Regions from separate parts of the Paeniglutamicibacter sp. GQ140 genome, predicted to be linked through region 2. Evidence: riboswitches for the same ligand, from Rfam matches in the RefSeq annotation. Region 2 holds a riboswitch; the other holds the start of a gene.
The links. Region 2 has a riboswitch for cyclic di-AMP ahead of AC6CHY_RS09845 (M23 family metallopeptidase). Riboswitches for the same ligand answer to the same signal wherever they lie in the genome.

Region 1 (10,361 bases), 260 kb from region 2:
CGACCTGGCCGGAGCGGTCGACCACCCACAGCGACAGCGTCCCGCTGGTGGGCAATTCGGTTCCGCTGAATTGCAGCTCGGTGCCCCAGGCCTTGGCGTTCAGACCCAGGTCCACGCGCGGCCCGGCGGCCGAGACCACCTCGTAGCTGGCATCGGGTGCCGGGGCGGGACGCAGCACGGGTGCCAGGAACACGCCCCCGGCCACGGATGCGGCGACCGCCGCCACAGCCGCTGTCCCCAGCAGGGTGCGCCGGGTCCGGCGCCTGGCCCGCAGCCGGTCCAGGAGTTCGACTCCGGGGTCCGAGGCAGGCACATCGGGTTCGGCCGACAACATCGCCCGGGCCGCCTGCGCGTCCAACGCGCCAAGCCGCGTCGTCACCGGCGCGAAGGAGGCCAGCTCCTCGCGGCATTGCGCGCATCCGGCCAGATGCTCCTCGAAGGCGCTTGCCTCCTCGGGTTCCAGCCCGCCCAGCAGATAGGCCCCCAGGTCCAAGTGCTCGTTCACTGCTCCACCCCCATTTCCGCCAGGATCCCGCGCAGGGCCCGCAGCGCATAGTACGCACGTGATTTCACCGTGCCCTGGGGTATCCCCAGGCTTGTTGCCGTCTGTGCCACCGTGGAACCGAGATAGTGCAGGTGGACCACGACCTGCCGATGTTCAAGCGTCAGGCGCATCAGCGCCTCTTCCATGAGTATCCTGTCCAGCACCACTTCCATGCCCGTGGTGCCGCCCGCGGCCTCGGGATCCTGGTCGCCCAACGCCGAGGCGGAAATCCGTGCGGCGGACCGGCGATGCCGGTCGATGATCACGTTGCGGGCGGTGGCAAACAGGTAGCTGCGCAGCGATCCGGTCAACTCCGGGGCTGCCTTCCACACCTTGAGCACGGTCTCCTGCACCACGTCGTCTGCCTCGTCTCGGTCGGTGGCCACACGCAGCACAAAACGCCTCAGGGCATCTCCGTGGTCGCGGTAGATGTCCGACACCACTTGCGCATCTAGCGGCACATGGGCTCCATTGGATCGCTTCGGGAACATGGGTTCACCCCACTAAGACGCATCGGTACTTCAAACGGTTCAACCACGTTCCAAGTATGCGCAGAAAAGTCGGCCACGGCGTGAACCCCGACACACCTTGCTGCGTCTTACCCGGTGAGAGATGCCTCGGGAGCACCGGAACAGCCAGCCCCCGGGGAGTCCCTGGCCCCCCAGGCAACGGGGGCCCAAGTCCCGCCCCCAAGTGTTAGGAATTGCATCATGTACCCGAAGAACCACACGAAGACCGCCGCCGCGGCACTGTTCCTCGGCGCAGCGCTGCTGCTGTCGGGTTGCGCAGACACCACCCCGCCAGGGCAAAGCCCCGCCGCCACGTCGCCCGGGACCGGTGGTGCATACGAGGCACCGGCACCCAGCGCCTCCGACACGGCCATGGCCGCCGCGGACCTGAAGACCGCGGAAACCAGCCTGGGCACCGTGGTGGTGGACGGCAAGGGCATGACCCTGTACTACTTCACCAAGGACACCAAGGGCACCACCACCAGTGCGTGCACCGGCGAGTGCCTGGATGCCTGGCCGATCGCCGTGGCCACGGGTGACACCCCGGTGGTCGAGGGCGTCACCGGGGAGGTCGGAACCATCGACAGTCCCGACGGATCCAAGCAGCTGACGCTCAACGGCATGCCGCTGTACTACTTCGCCAAGGACACCAAGCCCGGCGACGTGCTGGGCCAGGGCGTCAACGATGTCTGGTACGTGGCCTCGCCCGCGGGGGAGATGATCAAGTAACACCGGAGCCATCCAGGAAGTCCGCCGCCAGGGTGCGGGATAAGATGGGCATTGCACCCCCTCAATTTCCGCACCCTGGGAGACTTTTGTGAGCCAGATTGTCCTTGATCGCGTCCCGCTTCGCCGGGCCCTGATTTCCGTCTACGACAAGAGCGGTCTGGAGGAGCTGGCAGCGGGCCTGCACGCGGCCGGCGTCGCACTGGTCTCCACCGGCTCCACCGCCAAGCGCATTGCCGCTGCCGGGATCCCGGTCACCGAGGTCGAGGAAGTCACCGGTTCCCCGGAGATGCTTGACGGCCGCGTCAAGACCCTGCACCCGCGCGTGCACGGCGGCATCCTGGCCGACCGCCGCGTCCCGGAGCACATGAAGACCCTTGAGGACATGCAGATCGAGGCCTTCGACCTGGTCGTGGTGAACCTCTACCCGTTCGTCGACACCGTGCGCTCCGGCGCCGCGATGGACGACGTCGTGGAGCAGATCGACATCGGCGGACCGGCCATGGTGCGCTCGGCGGCCAAGAACCACGCCGCCGTGTCCATCGTCGTGGACCCTGCCTACTACTCCGAGGTCATCGCGGCGGCCTCGGCCGGCGGCTTCGACCTCAAGTCCCGCCAGCGCCTGGCCGCCAAGGCCTTCGCGCACACCGCGGCCTACGACACCGCTGTCGCCTCCTGGACCGCCGCCCAGTTCCTCGACGAGGACGGCGACGGCGTCATCGACTGGCCCGCATACTCGGGCCTGGCCCTTGAACGCTCCGAGGTCCTGCGCTACGGCGAAAACCCGCACCAGCAGGCGGCGCTCTACGTCGACAAGGCGGCCCCGTCGGGCATCGCCCAGGCCGACCAGCTGCACGGCAAGGCCATGAGCTACAACAACTACGTCGACGCCGACGCCGCGCTGCGCGCCGCCTTCGACTTCGACGCCCCGGCCGTTGCCGTCATCAAGCACGCCAACCCGTGCGGCGTCGCCGTGGCTTCGGCAGATGCGGCCGACCCGATCGCCGACGCGCACGCCAAGGCCCACGCCACCGACCCGCTCTCGGCCTTCGGCGGCGTCATCGCCGCCAACCGCACCGTGACCGCCGGGATGGCCAACACCGTCAAGGACATCTTCACCGAGGTCGTCATCGCCCCAGCCTTCGAACCCGAAGCAGTGGAGATCCTCTCCAAGAAGAAGAACATCCGCCTGCTGGCACTGCCCGAGGGCTACGGCCGCTACCCGGCAGAAATCCGGCAGGTCTCCGGCGGCGTACTGGTCCAGGTCTCCGACAAGGTCGACGCCGACGGCGACAACCCGGCGAACTGGACCCTTGCCGCCGGCGAGGCAGCCGACGAGGCGACGCTCGCCGACCTGGCCTTCGCCTGGACCGCAGTGCGTGCCGCGAAGTCCAACGCCATCCTGCTGGCCAACAACGGCGCCGCAGTGGGCATCGGCATGGGCCAGGTCAACCGCGTGGATTCCTGCAAGCTTGCGGTCGAGCGCGCCAACACCCTGGGCGTCACCGTCGAGTCCACCGTGGATGCAGCCGGCGGAGCCGCGGGTGCCGAGGGCACCTCGGCGGAACGCGCCCGCGGCGCGGTTGCTGCCTCGGATGCGTTCTTCCCGTTTGCCGACGGACTGCAGATCCTGCTGGATGCCGGCGTGCGCGCCGTGGTGCAGCCCGGCGGTTCGGTTCGCGACGAGGAAGTCATCGCCGCTGCCAATGCCGCGGGCATCACCATGTACTTCACCGGTGCACGCCACTTCTTCCACTAGGAACTGGTGAGCCGGCTGCCGTCGGCGTTCCCCCCCAACGGGAGCGCCGACGGCAGCTTTCTGTTTTAACCGCCGCCGGGCCATTTTGCGGGCGGGGCCCCAAGGGACGTCCACCGGCGGGACTTCAACGACGCCGTCATTTGCCCCTGAGGCGACTGCACTTTTCATCCATGGTCCCCTGCACTGCAATTGCCCGTGCGCAAGTGGAATGCGATCCGGCCAGTCGTTGGCCCAGGGGCACGTGGGCCGGGGCTCAGTACAGGAAAATCGGCAGCCAGTCGCGGTTGTGCGCGTGCACCAGCACGAGGAACAAGACGAAGTCGAAGATCAAGTGCACCGAGACGACATAGGTCAACGACTTGGTCAGCTTGAAGGTGTAGCCCTGCAACAGGGCGAAGGGAAACGTCAAGAGCGGACCCCAGGCCTGGTAGCCGATCTCCCACAGAAACGATGAGAAGACCACCGCCTGCAGGATGTTGGCGAGCCAGTCCGGAAAGTGCTGCCGCAGCAGCGTGAAGGTGGTGCAGATGAAGAACAGCTCATCCCAGATGCCAACGGCATTCACTCCCAGAAAGAGCCGCCAGAAGATGGTGGGATCCGATGCGTCAGGCCAGTTGTGGAAGACCCCCGTGCCGATCAGGTACATCGGCAAAATCAGGTACCCAAGGGCGACAACACCGAGCAGGTACAACTTGGCAGCCAACGGCCATTTGCGTCCGGTGTTCACCGGAAACTTGATGATCTCTTCGCGGTAAATAAACCGCGAGGCCAGCCACGGCAGCAGCACCGCCAACGCGAGCGCACCACCCATCAGGATCATGTGCTGGATGCTCAAATCGGCATTTAGCGGAACAAGGCTGATGATCGCCAGTCCCGCCGCGATGAGGGCAAGGTGGCGTGCGAGCCTGCGGTCGATAACTGCCGCCGTGAGCAGGCTCAAGGCGAGCAGGCCGTAGCCCGCCGGGTCGTTGCCAACGCCAAAAAGCAGCACTCCGGAGGTCGAGAGCAGCGCTGCCGGCAGCACTTTCCAACTGAGGGCGGTACGGGGTGGATCAGCCAGGATCGGTCTCACACCACCAGCATGCCAGCACCGCCCGCAGCACAAAAGCATTGACGCCGCACTTGGCCGAGCCCGACCAAAACGTGTCGTCATCGAGGGACATGCCCATCTGCAGGGTCCTGCCACCTGGTCGCTGCACGGGACAGAAGCCATGCCCGGCATCGCGGACACGTTGCCGCCGCCATGGAACCACCGGGAGCCACACGGCAGACCACGCAGAACCCGGTCAGGCCATCGCCCCCTGTGCCGGCTTCGAGCCACGTTGCATCCGTGGACGGACCCTCGCGGCCGCCCCCTTAGGAAAAGGGCGCAGATCCCGCGCTAGGCAGAGATGGTCAAGTCCGCCACAGGCTGGCGTGACTCTGTCGTTATAGCCAGCCCTCCGGGTTGACCCACTTGCCGTTGACGATGACCTCGAGGTGCAAATGCGGCCCGGTGGAATTGCCCGTGCTGCCCGCAAGGGAGACGGTTTCGCCCGTCTGGACCTTCTGGCCCACGGACACCTTGAGGGCCGAGTTGTGGTTGTAGCTGGTGTGCAGCCCGTTACCGTGGTCGATCTCCACGCGGAAGCCGGAGTGTCCGGCCCATTCGGCCTGCACCACGGTGCCGGCGGCGGTGGCCTTGATGGGCGTTCCCATGGGAACGGCGTAGTCCAGGCCGTTGTGGTTCATGTAGCCGGGGCCCGTCGGGTTCTTGCGGAAACCGAAGCGCGACGTCAACCGGATGCTGTCCACCGGCTGGGCGAGCCGGGTGACTTTTCCGGCGGAAGCGGCGGCAGCGGGTGCCGGCTTCTCTTCCGTGGTGACTTTTCCGGCGGCGGCGGTGGTGACGGGTGCCGGCTTTTCCTTCTTGACGTACTTGCTGGTCACCGAGGCGCGCTTGACCGTGAGCTTGTCGTTGGCCGGGGCCCTGACATCTGCGACAGCGGTCTGGGCGACGCGCTGGGGCTCCGGGACAACTTCCGCATCTTCCTGTGCGGGGGCGGCGGCGAATGCCAGGCCGGACACGGCGGCGACGGCGGCGAGCTTGTGCACGAGCCCGAGGCGGGGGCGCTTGGTGCGCGCCGAGACCTTCAGGTCGTTGTGCAGCTCGTCGGCTTCGGCAGGCATCGCCTGCGGCACCGACTGTGCGACAGGTGCGGAAGGGATGGCGGGGGCAGCGCTGGATGCCGCGTCCGGGGACGCTCCATAGCGCAGGCCGGCGACAAAACGGCGGCCGGCGTACTGCGTTGCATCCTGGGCCTCGACGGCATCCGGGACCGCGCCTAGTGCGCGTCGGCCGGGACGTCGGGAAGTGTTTTCGCCGTTCAATGCGGTGTCCACCGTCTGCTCTGGTGAACCGTTGGCAGGCGAAGCGTCAACTGGGCTGGGCGCGCGGCGGCGCCCGGAATTAAAGTGCTGGGTCAAATGATTACCTCTCATGTATCGCCTGCGAAGTTAGCTGTCGGATTCGAGTCATGAGATCAACTCGGCCGAGCCCGCCTGGACGGACTCCGCTTCACCCCAAGATCCGTGGTCCAAGACCAGGATCGGTTGAATGGGTCCTCCGCCCCTACCGGGAATCCTTGCTCCGCGATCCACCGGTAGGGTTCTGCGAACCGGATCGGGACTGGGTTGCGTAAGTGCAACCTGACCTAAAACCCTACGGGGGCATATGCAAAAGTTACAATTTCGTTATCAATCCATGCGGCGGACAAACACGCGGGCCCAGACGTCGGTCGGGAGCTCCAGCGCGCCCTCGATCCCTGCGCCCGGATAATGTTGTATGATCAACCTTTTTCGTGGTGACTAGGCCCCCGGGCGAAATGCCGCACTCGTTGGGCTGCGCCAGCGACGCGGGTTCCACCCGGTTGATTTTGGCCGCATGGGCGCGCGGGACTGCATCGTAGAAGTGATCAAGAATACGGTGGTTCCGGGTCTGCAGCGGTGCTGATGCCCCCCATTCACGTTGGTCGACGGGCCGAACGGCCCACCAATTGAGCAGAGTCATGGCACTGCGTGGAAGAGATGGCCCCCAGCCAGGGTCTGAGGCCAGGATCCCAAGGATGCGAGCAATGGACAGCGGCGACTTGGACGGCGGCAAGGGCTCGGAACATGGGTTCCAGAGGGCCCGACGCCAGAGCCGGCCTTCCCATGCTTGGGACCGATGGTTCCCGGAGCCGAGCCACTAGTCGTGGGTGCATGGTCGCCTCGGGGATATGCTGACTCATGATTGGCACGTGCCCTACCGCAAGCAGGCGGCACTCCTCTCATCACCAGGAGCAGACAATGCCGAATTCCCCCTTCGCGCACTTGCAGAGGGTTCATGCAGAGCGACTTGCAAAGGCTGCCCGCCGCCTCGGCCGGCTTGAACCACCTTCCGACGGGTTGGGCGTTCACCGACCCCTCGCCCGAGTGCGCCGCACGTCATTGGCAGGTGCCAGCGCCGTGCTGACAGCCGTATTGGGTGCGGTACTGGTCGTGTCGGGGCAGCCGGATTATGTTGACCGGTTCGCCCCGGTCTGGGCCCCACTGGTGGGCGGCATCCTTGTCCTCCTTGCCTCCGCATCGGTCCGGTATTGCAAGCCATTGTGTGTATTGGCAACGGTGTTCCTGGGGCCGCCCGCTGTCGCCCTCGTGTTCCACCTGCTGCGCGCGGCGGGTGCAATCCCCTTTCCGATGGACCTGTTTTCGTTGCTGGTGTCCCTCGCGGCCACCGCCACGATCATTGCAGCATGGGTCCAGTGGCGCCCGCTGCGCACGGCCGCCGGCTTTCCCTTGGAGACTCCCAGATGGGTTGCCTTGCTCGGTATCACCGTTGCCCTGGTTTATCCCGGCCTCAAGACCCTCTGGGTTGCAGGCGGAAAGTGGCTGGCGCCCGAGGGCTCCCACGCAGTGGATGGGGCCTATCTTGCGCCGGTGGGACTTGCCGTGATCGGGACGGCGGCGACGGTGGTGGCCTTGCGGTGGTGGCGGCGCGATGCCCCGCGGTGGGCACACCCCACTGCAGCTGCCGGCGGCCTGACGCTGATCGGGCTCGGCACGGCGGGTCTTCACTCATCGCTTGCCCACGCGTCGAACGAAGGACCCTTGCTAGGCGTGCTCGTCTACGGTGGGTGGCTGATCTGGGGACTGGCGACACTTGGAGTCGCAGCACGTCTGTCGCACCGCCGCACGGACCCCCGCCGAACCACTTCGACTGTGCTGTGACGGCAGTACGATTCGGTTCGGCGGGCGGGCTGGACACGGCCATCCCTTCGGGATTCCGGGTCGGCGGCCGGCGTCGGGATGGGACAAGGCAGGGCCGTCCGGGTACAGGAAGGCCCCCGGGCGATTAATTCGCCTGGGGGCCAGTGCCTGGTGCTTGCCGGGGGAGCCCCCTAGCGCCGCTTGTCCACCTTGACGAAAACCGAGATTCCCAGGCCGATGGTGGCCAGGATCGCGCCGATGATGAAGGCCACGTGCGCGCCGGAGAACAGGGCGTGGGCCAGATCGGAACCCGTCTCGAGCCTTGCCGCCGAGAGCAGGGACATGACTGTCACGAAGATCGTGGTGCCGATGGCGCCGCCGAGCTGCTGGCCGGTGTTGAAGATGGCCGAGCCGTGGCCGTAGAGGCGGGGCTCGACGGTCGCCAGGGCCGATGACATCAGGCCGGTCATCAGCAGCGCCAGACCGATGGAGAAGACGATGTGGTTGATCATGAACATCCACAGCGCGGTGTCCGAATCCACCGTGACATACAGCCACTGGCCCAGGGCAAGCATGGCCGCACCCGGAATGAGGACCGGGCGGGGGCCGAAGCGGTCGTAGATACGGCCGAAGATCGGAGCGACCACGGCCTGGGCAAGCCCGCCGGGCAGCAGCATCATGCCGATGGACAGCGTGCTGATGCCGGCACCGGATTCGAGGATGATCGGGAGCATGACGATGGTGCCCAGCAAGGTGCCCATGGCGATCATGATCATCACCACGGAGAAGGTGAAGGTGCGTGCCTTGAACGGGGTGAGGTTCAGAAGTTCCCTGCCGTCGCGGGTCAGGCGCACCTGGCGCTTGATGAATAGGGCGAGGGAGACCAGGCCGACGGCGAAGGAAGCGACGGTCACGGGCAGGTTTTCGCCGGCATGCTCAAGGCTGGAGATGCCGTAGACCAGGAACCCGAAGGCCAGCGCGGAGAGCACGACCGAGAGGACATCGAGCGGAATCCTGCGTGCCTGCGAGGGTAGCTTGATGAAGATGATGCCCAGGACCAAGATGGCCACCGACAGTGGCGCCATGAGGATGAAGATGTAGTGCCAGGTGAAGGCGTTGACGATCGCGCCGGACACCGTGGGGCCGATGGCCGGGCCGACGGAGATGACGATCGAGTTCAAGCCCATGATGGCTCCGCGCTTGTGCACGGGAACCAGCTGAAGGGTCGTGGTCATCAGCAGCGGCAGCACGATTGCGGTGCCGATGGCCTGGATGATGCGGGCCACCAGCAGGACGGCGAAGCTCGGCGCGAAGACCGCGAGCAGCGTGCCGACCAGGAAGCTGGAGAGCGCGAAGATGAACAGGCTTCGGGAGCTGAAGCGCTGCAGCAGGTAGCCGGTGGTCGGGATGACAACGGACATGGTCAGCAGGAAGCCGGTGGTCAGCCACTGTCCGGCGGCGGCGGAGACCGAAAGGTCCGCCATGATCGCCGGGAGGGCCACGCTGAGCACGGTTTCGTTCAGGATCATCAGGAAGGCGGCAAGCGTCAGGGAGCCGATGATGCCGACGAGTTGCCTGGTGGGCAGTGTTGGCGGGGTCTGGCGGGCAGGGGCCGCCGGCGGGGAAATCGTGTCTTCTGTGGACATGGCCATCGGAAGCTACCTCTTCTGTAAGATTCGAACGACTAAAATCATGTCACGGTCTGACACCTTTGGTAAGTTAAAACTGTCAGAGTGTGACATGAAATATACTTGGAGGAGAGCCGCCCCCTGCCGGGGCGGACCTTCTTGCGAGAAAAGAGCCGAACCTTGGGTATCCGTGAAGAGCACCGCGCCCAGATGCTGCGCGAGATCCAGCGTGCCACGCTGGACCTCGTGGAGGAACAGGGCCTGGATGCCACGACGATCGGCGACATCGCCGCGCGCGTGGGCATTTCCGAGCGCACGGTCTTTCGCTACTACGGTTCAAAGGAACATGCGCTCATGCCCGGCCAGCAGAGCCTGATCGACACGCTGGTGTGCAGCGAAAGTGCCCACGCCGAGGCCTCCGGAATCCTGGGGGACCTTCTGGCGGTGTGCCGTGAGCTCTTTGCGCTGGAGGTCGCACAGAGCGATTTCCGCAGGATTTCCCGCCTGATGGTCCGGGAACCGGAGATGCTGCGGATTGTCGCGCGGCAGGAGCGGAACCTGGTGGAGGCCCTCAGTTCGGCGTTGGTCCAGCGGGGGCCGCTGAGCCCGATCCAGGCGCTCCTGGTTGCCGAAGTGGTCACCGCCGCCTGGCGTGTCGCCTGGCAGACTTTCGCCCGGCAGGAATTCGACGGCGTGGAGTCCGATCCGGTGGAACTCTTCGACGAAACCGTGCGTGAGTTGGGGAGCCTGTTTCCTCGCGCGTGAGGCCCGGACCCCCGGAGTTCAGTTACGACGGGTTAACTTAATGCGGATCGGCGGCCAGGGTGCCGGTTTCCCCGGCTTTTCGGGGCGAAACGGGGCCGGGGGAGAACGGGAGCCTCGCCACAAAAAGTGTCTGGACGCAGCAAATCGGGTAAGTTAGGGCTGTTGAGATCAATTCGGACTACACATATCCGATAAGACCGTTC
Region 2 (10,361 bases):
CGGCCAGGGCTTCGCGCCCGTTGGCCGCCGCAACCACCTCGAAGCCCGCGAAACGCAGGGAGGTGGAAAGCAATTCACGGATGTTTGGTTCGTCGTCGACGACCAGGAGCTTTGCTTCGGGGGTTTTGGCATTCATGGTTACCAGTCTGCAACCGCTATCTGTAAGAATCCTGTGTGTTTCTTGTGTGCGCAAGGGTTCCCGGCCCGGCGAACGCCCCCAAGATGCCCGGAGTCCGCAGGGCGTTACGTGGGATTCCGGGACATGTGGGCTAGCGGGAACGGCGACGTTGGCGGAAGTTCAGCACCAGGATCACCATGAGCAGGATGAATGCCAGCGGCAGTCCATAGAGCGACACGGCAATCAGCGCCGGGGCCGGGGCCAGCTGCATGGCGTACTGGACGAGAATGACGGCCAGGGCGGCGAGCGAGATGATGGCAACGCCGCCGGCCAGGAAGGTCAGGATGCGCTGGGATGCTGGGGTGTCGGCGGTGGTGTTCACCCCTTAAAACTACCGCGCACCTGCGAAACAGCCACATTGGGGCCCCGCCCCCGCGGATGGGAAGGGGCAAAGCCGCTGATGTCGTACCCTAGAAGATATAGACTTCCCCGGACGCATGAGCCCGCCCGCAAGCCCCCATCGGGGGACGGGCTGCGTGGTTTCGCGCCGGGAGATCGCCAGAAATGGGAACGCGGAACTTTCTTGACCCCCGTCGTTGCCCCATTGAGACGCAAGAACGAGGTAGTTAGACGTGCCAACCGGCAAAGTGAAATGGTACGAACCCTCCAAGGGGTTCGGGTTCCTGGTAACCGACGAAGGCCAGGAAGTGTATCTGAACGCCTCGGCGCTGCCCGCGGGCACGACCGAGCTGCGTGCAGGTACCCGCATGGAATTCGGCGTCGCCGAGGGCCGCAAGGGAGCACAAGCCCTGAGCGTGCGCATCATTGATGACGCGCCCTCCGTGGCCCGTGCCAAGCGCAAGCCGGCCGAGGACACCGCAGTGCTGATCGAGGACCTCATCAAGGTGCTCGACTCGGTCTCCAACGGACTGCGCAGGGGCCGTTACCCGGAAAAAGCCCAGGGTGCCAAGGTCGCAGCTGTGCTGCGCGCCGTAGCCGACGATTTGGATGCCTGATCACATGGCCCGCAAAGCAATACTCGACACGACACTGGCAAAGGCCGTTGAGCCCGCACGCAAGGCGCTGCTGGAAATCACGGACGACGCCAGCATTGGTGAATACATCGATGCCGTCAACGACGGCGAACGCCTGGTGACCCACCGCTTCGAGGCGCTGCTCCCCGGCTACGAGGGCTGGAGCTGGTTTGCCACGCTGACCCGTGTCCCGCGCGCCCAGGCCAAGGACCTGACGGTGTGCGAGGTCGGGATCCTTCCCGGCGAAGACGCGCTTCTGGCGCCGGCCTGGGTGCCGTGGGCCGAGAGGGTTCGCCCGGAGGAGATGGACGCCGAGCGCCGCGCCGCCGAGGAAGCCGCGGCCGCGGCCGAAGGCACTGGTGTCGATGCCGAGGCCGAGGCCCACGGGGAGCCCAACCCGGCCGCCGCGGACGGAGAGACCCCGGAAGGCGAACGGGAGTCGGCGGCAGCGGTGGACGAAGCCGCCGCGGACGTGGCGGCCGTCGAGTCGGATGCCGACACCAAGTAGATGAATAAGCAACCAGGGGATTAGTCGCCTGGAGCGCCTCAGGTAGCGGGCGGCGGTCACCAGATCGCCGCCCGTTTCCTTTGCCGTATCGCCGGCAGCCCCGGCCGAAAAAGAGGGCGCCGACCTGACGCGGGATCATTCCCGCGTCAGGTCGGCGCCCTCTATGTTCCCGGAGGAAGCTAGCTGTTCTTCAGTACGTACTCGATGCACTTGAGCAGGGCGGAGACGTCGTCGGGCTCAATGGCCACGAAGGTCGCCACGCGCAGCTGGTTGCGGCCGAGCTTGCGGTACGGCTCCACATCCACCACGCCGTTGGCGCGCAGTGTCTTGGCCACCGCCGCGGCATCGATCGAATCGTCGAAGTCGATGGTGGCGATGACGTTGGAACGTTCCTCGGGGGCGGCGACGTAGGGGGTCGCCACATCGGAGGCCTCGGCCCAGTCGTAGATGCGGGAAGCGGAGTCGGCCGTGCGGGCGGCGGCGAACTTCAGGCCGCCGTTGCCGTTGAGCCACTGCACCTGGGCATTGAGCGAGACCAGGGTGGAGAGTGCCGGGGTGTTGTAGGTCTGGTTCAGGCGCGAGTTGTCGATCGCCGTCTTCAGGTTCAGGAAGTCGGGGATCCAACGGCCGGAAGCGGCGATCTCCTCTGCCCGGGCGATGGCCGCGGGGGAGAAGAGAGCAATCCACAGGCCGCCGTCGGAGGCGAAGTTCTTCTGCGGGGCGAAGTAGTAAACATCGGCCTGCGAGACGTCGACGTCCAGGCCGCCGGCGGCGGACGTTGCGTCAATGAGGACCAGTGATCCCTCGTCGGCCCCTTCGACGCGGTGCACCGGTGCTGCGACGCCCGTGGAGGTCTCGTTTTGGGGCCAAGCGTATACATCCACGCCGGTTTCGGCCACGGGGACGGGACGGGTCCCTGGCTCGGAGACGATGATCGTGGACGGTTCCAGGAACGGGGCCTTGTTGGTCGCGGCGGCGAATTTCGAACCGAACTCGCCGAAGGACAGGTGCTGGGCCTTGTTGCGGACCAGGCCGAAGGCGGCGATGTCCCAGAAGGCGGTGGAGCCGCCCACGCCCAGGACCACTTCGTAGTCGGAGGGGGCGTTGAAGAAGGTCTTGAGTCCCTCTTGGATGTCGCGAACCAGGTTCTTCACCGGGGCCTGGCGGTGGGATGTTCCCAGGAGCTGCGTGCCCGCGTCGAGGAGTGCCTGTACCTGTTCGGGGCGGACCTTGGAGGGTCCTGCGCCGAATCGGCCGTCCACGGGCAAAAGGTCTTGGGGAATAGTCACGCCGGTGCTCATGTTGCTCCTCATAAGGGGGTTTTACGCTTTGGACACTTCCGCTGCCGCAATCCGATGCGCATTGAGGGTGCCCAGTGCTTCAATAATCCCGCACCGGAGGGCCCAATGTGTAATAGCGAGACGCCAATGTGAACGCGGGTAGAGTGGAAAGCGTAGTGAACTCTTGTAACAATCAACCCATGCGGGAGCTGCAAACGTGTCAGATTTGATCGATACCACCGAAATGTACCTGCGTACCATTCTGGAACTCCAGGAGGAGGGCATCGTTGCCCTGCGCGCACGTATTGCCGAACGACTTGGGCATTCCGGGCCCACGGTTTCGCAAACGGTGGCCCGCATGGAACGCGACGGCCTGGTCGTGGTGACCACCGACCGCCACCTTGAACTGACCGAGCATGGCGCCGACGTTGCCACCGGCGTGATGCGCAAGCACCGCCTGGCCGAGCGCCTGCTGGCCGATGTCATCGGCCTGGAATGGGAGTACGTCCACGAGGAAGCCTGCCGCTGGGAGCACGTGATGAGCGAGCGCGTGGAGCAGCGGCTGTACAAGCTGCTCGGTGCGCCCGAGTCCTCGCCCTATGGAAACCCGATCCCCGGACTGGAGACCCTGGGCGGTCCGGGACTGGCGGAAATCTCGGTAGGTGTCCAAAGTCTCGATTCGGCCCTTGTCGACGGAAACCTCGGCCCGGTCCGGGTGGAGCGCCTTGCCGAAACCATCCAGGTCGAACCCGAGCTGCTGGTGCAACTCGATGAGGGCGGCATCCGCCCGGGGGCCCTAGTCACCCTCGAACGGGCCGGCGATTACGTGGTCGTTCGGGTGCAGGGGATCGAGGGCGCGCTGGAGCTTCCGACCGAAGTCAGCGCCCATGTGTTTGTCCGCCGCATGGATTGATAACGGAATTGTAACTTTGGCATAAATCCCGGTAGTGTCTTACGTTGGGTTGCACTTAGGTAATCCAGTCCCGATCCGATTCGCATAACCCTACCGGCGGATCGCGGAGTCAGAATTCCCGGTAGGGGCGGAGGACCCAATCAACCGTTCCTGGTCTTCGACCATGGATCTTGGGGTGAAGCTGAGTCCGCCTTGGTGGGCTCTGCCGAGTTGATCTCATGACTCGAATCCGACAGCTAACTTCGCAGGCGATATATGAGAGGTTGACATTTGACTCAGCAGCACACTGCCGGTCGCCGACGTGCGTCCGGTCCCGTTGATGCTTCGCCTGCTGAAGGCTCAATAGAGCAGATCGTGGACACCGCCCTGAGCGGTGAAACTACTTCCCGACGTGCCGGTCGACGCGCCCTGAGCGTGGTCCCGGATTCCGTTGAGGCCCAGGATGCCACGCAGTACACCGGCCGCCGCTTTGCGGCCGGCCTGCGTTACGGCGCATCCCCGGACGCGGCAGCCATTGCCGCAACCGAAATTCCCGTCGCCCTGGCTGCGCCCGCCGCACCGATTGCCGCTCCGGCCGAAGCCGACGAGCTGGATGACGTCCTGAAGCTCGCGCCCCGGCCGCAACGCCCCCGCATCGGGTTCACGCACAAGCTTGCCGCAGTCGCCGCAGTGTCCGGCCTTGCATTCGCTGCCGCCTCACCCGCGAAGGATGCCGAGACGGCAACCGCGGGCACCGAGCGCGTCGCCCAGTCCGTCGTGGTTGACGTCAAGGCCCCGGCCGACGATCAGGTGAAAATCGAGCGAGCCTCGCTGACCAGTGAATTCACCGAGGAAGACAAGCTGGCAACAATCATGACCGCTGCCGGTGGAGATGTCACCAAGATCGCTGCCGGCGGGGTCTTGGCCCAGCCGGTGGACAACATTCGCCTGACCTCGCGCTTCGGATTCCGCAAGAATCCAACGGGCCCGGGCTTCATGAACCACAATGGCCTGGACTACGCCGTGCCGATGGGCACCCCGATCAAGGCCAGCGCCGCCGGCACCGTGGTGCAGGCCGCCTGGGCCGGACACTCCGGTTTCCGCGTGGAGATCGACCACGGCAACGGCTTGCACACCAGCTACAACCACAACTCGGCCCTGAAGGTCTCAGTGGGACAAAAGGTCAAGCGCGGCGATGTCGTCTCCCTGAGTGGCAGCACGGGCAATTCAACGGGCCCCCACCTGCACCTTGAGGTCATCGTCAACGGCAAGTGGGTCAACCCCGAGGGCTGGTTATAACGGCAATTGTCACCGTTCCGTGATCAGAACGTGACTTTTGGATTCGCTTCATATATTCTAAGTAAGTGATCAGGGAACAACCCTGCTCACCGCCGCGGGAAGTGCCGAGCACTGCCAGCCCACGGTGTCCGTTCAAAACTCGTTTGGCAGTGGCGGGGGACCCACTTTCGGTTTCCACACCAGGAAGCCTTGGGGTTAAGTGGTTCGGCCTGGCGGCCGGATTGCCGAGTGACTCCCACTCGAACCCGACAGCTCACCTCGCAGGCATCAGGAGAGGCATTACTACGTGACTACACGTCAAGCATTGGGCCGCCACCGCGCGACCCCGGTTCGGACCAACCCACTCGAATCCATCTCGAAGGCTGTTGCCTCGAATGCTGGATCCGTTGGCCGCCAGGCAGCAGTCATTGCAGCCGCATCCGGCCTGGTACTGACTTTGGGCGTTCCGGCCCAGGGCGATGTTTCCCGCGAAGCAAGCGCGGTTCCCGTTGAAGGCCTCTCCGCAGAGCGCGTAGCCGTCAAGGCCGTTTCGGTCTCGGCTTCCAAGGCCAAGGACCTGAACATCGAGCGCGCGGCGTTCACCTCCAAGCCAGCACCGGCTCCGGTCGTCATCGCCGTGGCCAATGAGGTCTCGACTCGCTCCAACAACACCGCCCCGGAGACCCGTTCCAGCAACAGCTCGGACGCCTTCGCACCGGTCACGCGCTCGAACCGCGATAGCGCTCCGGCGGCCTCGGCCCCGAAGCCCAAGAGCGAATCGATGAACACCGCCAACCTCTCGGGCATCGCGGCTACAGCGGCCAAGTACGTCGGCGTCCCCTACGTATGGGGCGGCAACACCCCGTCGGGCTGGGATTGCTCCGGCTTCGTCAAGTATGTCTACGCACAGCACGGCATCAACATCGCCCGCGGCACCTCGGCAATCCGCGCCTCCGGCCAGTTCGTGCGCACCAGCTCCCCGAAGCCGGGCGACCTGGTCTTCCAGAACGGTGGCGGCCACGTCGGCATCTACCTCGGTGGCGGCAAGATGATCGGTGCACAGAACCCGACCGTCGACACCATGCTCCACGACGTCTCCCGCAACCCCCTCTACGGTTACTACACCCTCAAGGGCTAAGTTCAAGCGTTCCAAGGCCCCCGGGTGATCCGCAAGGATCGAGCGGGGGCCTTGTTGTTTAAAACGGCAATCCCGATGGAGCAATACCCCGGATGGGTATATGGTTGGTGATGTGAAAATGTTGCAATCAGGCTCCGCATCGTGGTCAGGGCGACCTTGGGTTCGCTCGCTCCTGCTGTGCATATTCTTTCTGGGCCTGTTTTCCATGCACGTCCTGGGCGCGGCCTGGGGCTCCGCTTCCGGACACGAAGGTCGCGACGGGAGTCATTCAAGTGGCACTCACGTCACAGTCTCCGTCGATCCCGGTGCGGGCCCCGAAAGTCTGACCACGATCCAGGCCCCGGGGCACATCGAAGTGGTGGGGCTTGGCGAATGCACCGTCGCCGGGGCGTGTGCCTTGTGTCTGTTGCTGGCCTTCAGGCTCGCCCGGCCCGTACCGGGAGCCAAGGTGTCTCGCGCCTGGCCCCTGAGCCGGTTCCTCGGGGTGCTCCCGCGGATGGACTATATCCCCGCCGGCCCCTCGCCATTGCGGCTCGGCATCAGCCGAAGATGAGAGGTCCGGACGCACCGGACCAGATTTCTCATCCATACGCAAGGAAAAGCCGTTGAAGAATACCAAGACCACATTGTCGATTTCCGCTGCCTTCCTGGCAGGATCCGTACTGCTGGCTGGCTGCGCGACTGCCGGAACGGAGCACACCGGCACGGATCACGCGGCGGGGACGGAAGCCTCCCGGCAGGCGCCTGTCGAGGCGCACAACAGCGCCGACACGATGTTCGCGCAAATGATGATCCCGCACCACGAACAGGCGGTGGAGATGAGCGAGATCATGCTGGACAAGGCCTCAGTGAGCCCGGAACTTGCCAAGCTGGCCACCCAGATCAAGGATGCGCAGGCACCGGAAATCTCGTTGATGGAATCCTGGTTGACTGCTTGGGGAGAATCCCGAACCGTGGACCATGGCATGGCGATGGACGGAATGCTCGGCGAGGCGGAGCTCGACTCGCTTAAGTCCGCCCGCGGAGGCCAGTCAGAGGAACTCTTCCTTCAGCAAATGATCGAGCACCACCTGGGAGCTACAAAAATGGCCGAAGAGGCCCTGGCCTCCGGCAAGAACTCGAAGGTCCTCGACCTGTCGCGCGCGATCATCACCACACAGAACGCCGAGATCAGCCACATGCGCGAAATGCTGAAGAAGTAGGCGGGAGCCACGGCCGTGAAGTTGCTCCCCATTAACAAATCCATGATCCTGCCGCTGTCGCTGTTAGGGGCATTGGTGCTGGGCGGCTGCGCAGTCGCGCCACAATCCCAGGGCGCAACCGCCGGCAACAGCCTCAACCCGGCGGCCGCGCCGGGCGAGGCGGCCGTCACGGTCGAGGGTTATCCCCGCGCCCATGTCCACGGCATTGCAGCCATCGGTGACAACAAGGTCCTTCTTGCCACCCATGAGGGACTGTATGACGTGTCGGTCAGCCCGGCCAGGCGCATCGGTCCCCTCGTCGACTGGATGGGATTCAGCCTCGGAGCCAACGAATTCTATGCCTCCGGACACCCCGGCCCGGGAACCGACCTGGAAAATCCGTTGGGACTGATGCGGTCCACCGATGGCGGCGAGACCTGGGACACCCTCTCGCGCTCCGGGATCTCGGACTTCCACGCGCTCACGGTGTCCAGGAATGCCATCATCGGTTTTGACGGAGCGTTGCGCTCCACCGCGGACGGCAAAAACTGGCAGGATCGCGACCCCCGGATCCGGCCGGCAACCCTGGCTGCAGACCCGAGCGGGACCACCGTGCTGGCAACCACCGAACAGGGCATCTGGCGTTCCACCGACGACGGGCAGTCCTTCTCCGAGCCGAACCCCGGCGCGCCCGTGCTGCAGTACGTGGCGTTGGCCGGGCAGACAGCCGTGGGCTTCACCCCGGACAACGTCGCGTGGACCAGCACCGACGGTGGAGTGAACTGGAGCGAGGGCGCACGGGCCGCGGGGATGGTTGACGCGGTCGCGCTGGGCAGAGGAGGAAAAGACATCTGGGTCTCAAGTTCCGCCGGTGTCGAGTATTCGACCAACGCCGCCAAGGGTTTCACGGTTCACTTTACGTCCGGCCGGTGACCTATGTTCCTCTGGCGCGGGGCCCGACCCCGCGCAGGAGGGCGGGGCCGGGCATCCTTCGCCCGCCACATGTGCAGGTGGTGTACGGCGGGAAAAATTATGGTGGCAATTTCAACTGGTTTACACCAAAAACGCGCAAAACGGCGGTTTCTTGTTTTAGGCTAGGGCTCAGGAGCCAAAGCCGAGTGCCGCGTGCGCCACCGTGAGGGATTTCCGTCGTGGACGGGTCCCTCTGTTGCGCCGGGTCAGGATCTAAGGATGCGCGCATGCGAACCCTAGTACTGAATGCAGGATTTGAACCGCTGGCGGTCATCACCTTCCGCCGGGCACTTCTCCTTGTCCTCACCGGCAAGGCCACCGTCCTTGCCGATGACGACCGCGACCCGGTCGTCGGAGTGAACCAGGTGATGCCCCGGCCCACGGTGATCCTGCTGAATCGGTACATTCGTCTTCCCTACCGCAACTCCATCAACGTCTCACGCCGCGGGGTGCTGCGCCGCGACGGACACCGCTGCGGCTATTGCGGGCGCAGCGCCAACACGATCGACCACATCATGCCGCGGAGCCGCGGCGGGGAGGATTCGTGGGAGAATCTAGTAGCGGCATGCCAGGGCTGCAACAGCGCCAAGGGAGACCGGACGCTTGCACAGCTGGGCTGGAAGCTGCGGTTCGCCCCGAGCCGACCGCGAGGCGCCCAATGGTTCATCACCGAACTTGAGCGCCCCGCAGAAGCCTGGAGTCCTTTCTTACGGAGTGCAGCATGAAATTCGATGCGATCATCGTGGCCGGCGGCCGCGGATCCCGCCTGGGCGGGGTCAGCAAACCCCTTTTGGAGCACCGCGGCGAGACGCTGCTCGAACATTCCCTGAATGCCGTCCGCGACGCCCAGGCGATCGCGGTGGTCGGCGCCCACGCGTTGGCCGAAGCCGTCACCCGGTACATGGATACCGCACCGGATTTCCAGCGCGTGGTCATCACCCGCGAATACCCCACCTTTGCGGGTCCCGCGGCGGCGGTCGCCGCCGGGCGGGCCGCCCTGGACGACGGCCCCGACGACGAGAACGCCCAGCGCCAGAATCAGGCCTCCGAGCTGACCTTGGTGCTGGCCTCTGACCTGTTGGACCCCGGTCCGGTCGTGGTCGCGCTGCTTGCCGCCACCGAGAACCCCGCCGCGGGCATCGAGGCATGGGTGCCGCAGGATGCCTCCGGCGTGCTCCAGACGCTTTCCTGCGCCATTCTCACCCCTTCGCTCCGCCGAGCGATCGACCTGGCCGCCGAGCCCCGCGGAAGTCTCGAAAATGCATCAATGATGCGTCTGCTTGCTACAGTGCAGATGGAGCGCCTGAAGCTTCCCGACGCGGACTTCAGCGACATCGACACGCCCGGGGATGCCGGGCGGCACGGGATAGCGGTGGCCAACGGCCACTAACAAGGAGATTGCACAATGCCTGCAGCGGAACTCGAGGAATGGGTCAGGGAACTTTTGGCGGCCTTTGAACTCACCGACACCCAGGTCGACATCGACCAGGTGCTTTCGCTTGCAGGGGTTGCGGCACACACCATCGTTCGTCCTGCTGCACCGCTGACCACCTACCTGGCCGGCTACGCGGCCGGCCTTGCCGTCGGCAGCGCCCGGTCGGGCGAAAAGCCCGCCATGGACGCGGCCGATTCGCTTGCCCGCGCGGTCCTTGCCGCGCGCACGCCCTCCTCCGACAACGCCTAGCAAAGACACCGTGGAAGACCACCAGTGGGCGGCCGCGCGCGAGGACGCACACGCGCTGGGTGCCCGGATTGCAGGCGCCCCCGAATCAGTTCCCCTGCACCAGGCCGGCGGGCGCATCCTGGCCGCCGACCTCGTAACCGCATACCCGATGCCGCATTGCGCCACCTCCGCCATGGACGGCTATGCGGTCAACGGGCCCGGGCCATGGAGGCTGCTCAAGGCGCTGGCAGCCAACCCCGGCGCCGGGGACAACACGGCGCTGTCCGCAGGCGAGGC

Region 1: linked by a shared signal. The riboswitch ahead of AC6CHY_RS08665 (M23 family metallopeptidase) and the one ahead of AC6CHY_RS09845 (M23 family metallopeptidase) in region 2 are both predicted to bind cyclic di-AMP.

What each region holds. Positions count from the first base shown of each region.
Region 1 is NZ_JCAXDW010000005.1:46,383-56,743, reverse strand. It holds gene AC6CHY_RS08690 (anti-sigma factor family protein) at 1-505, opposite strand, end outside; gene AC6CHY_RS08685 (sigma-70 family RNA polymerase sigma factor) at 502-1,005, opposite strand; gene AC6CHY_RS08680 (COG4315 family predicted lipoprotein) at 1,255-1,782, shown strand; gene purH (bifunctional phosphoribosylaminoimidazolecarboxamide formyltransferase/IMP cyclohydrolase) at 1,871-3,538, shown strand; gene AC6CHY_RS08670 (CPBP family glutamic-type intramembrane protease) at 3,792-4,610, opposite strand; gene AC6CHY_RS08665 (M23 family metallopeptidase) at 4,967-5,920, opposite strand; cyclic di-AMP (ydaO/yuaA leader) riboswitch at 6,008-6,182, opposite strand; gene AC6CHY_RS08660 (hypothetical protein) at 7,025-7,786, shown strand; gene AC6CHY_RS08655 (MDR family MFS transporter) at 7,957-9,411, opposite strand; gene AC6CHY_RS08650 (TetR/AcrR family transcriptional regulator) at 9,574-10,158, shown strand.
Region 2 is NZ_JCAXDW010000005.1:310,044-320,404, reverse strand. It holds gene AC6CHY_RS09875 (response regulator transcription factor) at 1-136, opposite strand, end outside; gene AC6CHY_RS09870 (hypothetical protein) at 270-500, opposite strand; gene AC6CHY_RS09865 (cold-shock protein) at 751-1,134, shown strand; gene AC6CHY_RS09860 (DUF3027 domain-containing protein) at 1,139-1,660, shown strand; gene serC (phosphoserine transaminase) at 1,840-2,961, opposite strand; gene AC6CHY_RS09850 (iron-dependent transcriptional repressor DtxR) at 3,158-3,853, shown strand; cyclic di-AMP (ydaO/yuaA leader) riboswitch at 3,946-4,120, shown strand; gene AC6CHY_RS09845 (M23 family metallopeptidase) at 4,208-5,131, shown strand; cyclic di-AMP (ydaO/yuaA leader) riboswitch at 5,251-5,412, shown strand; gene AC6CHY_RS09840 (C40 family peptidase) at 5,418-6,248, shown strand; gene AC6CHY_RS09835 (DUF305 domain-containing protein) at 6,854-7,450, shown strand; gene AC6CHY_RS09830 (F510_1955 family glycosylhydrolase) at 7,466-8,362, shown strand; gene AC6CHY_RS09825 (HNH endonuclease) at 8,629-9,126, shown strand; gene mobA (molybdenum cofactor guanylyltransferase) at 9,123-9,791, shown strand; gene AC6CHY_RS09815 (DUF6457 domain-containing protein) at 9,807-10,085, shown strand; gene AC6CHY_RS09810 (molybdopterin molybdotransferase MoeA) at 10,096-10,361, shown strand, end outside.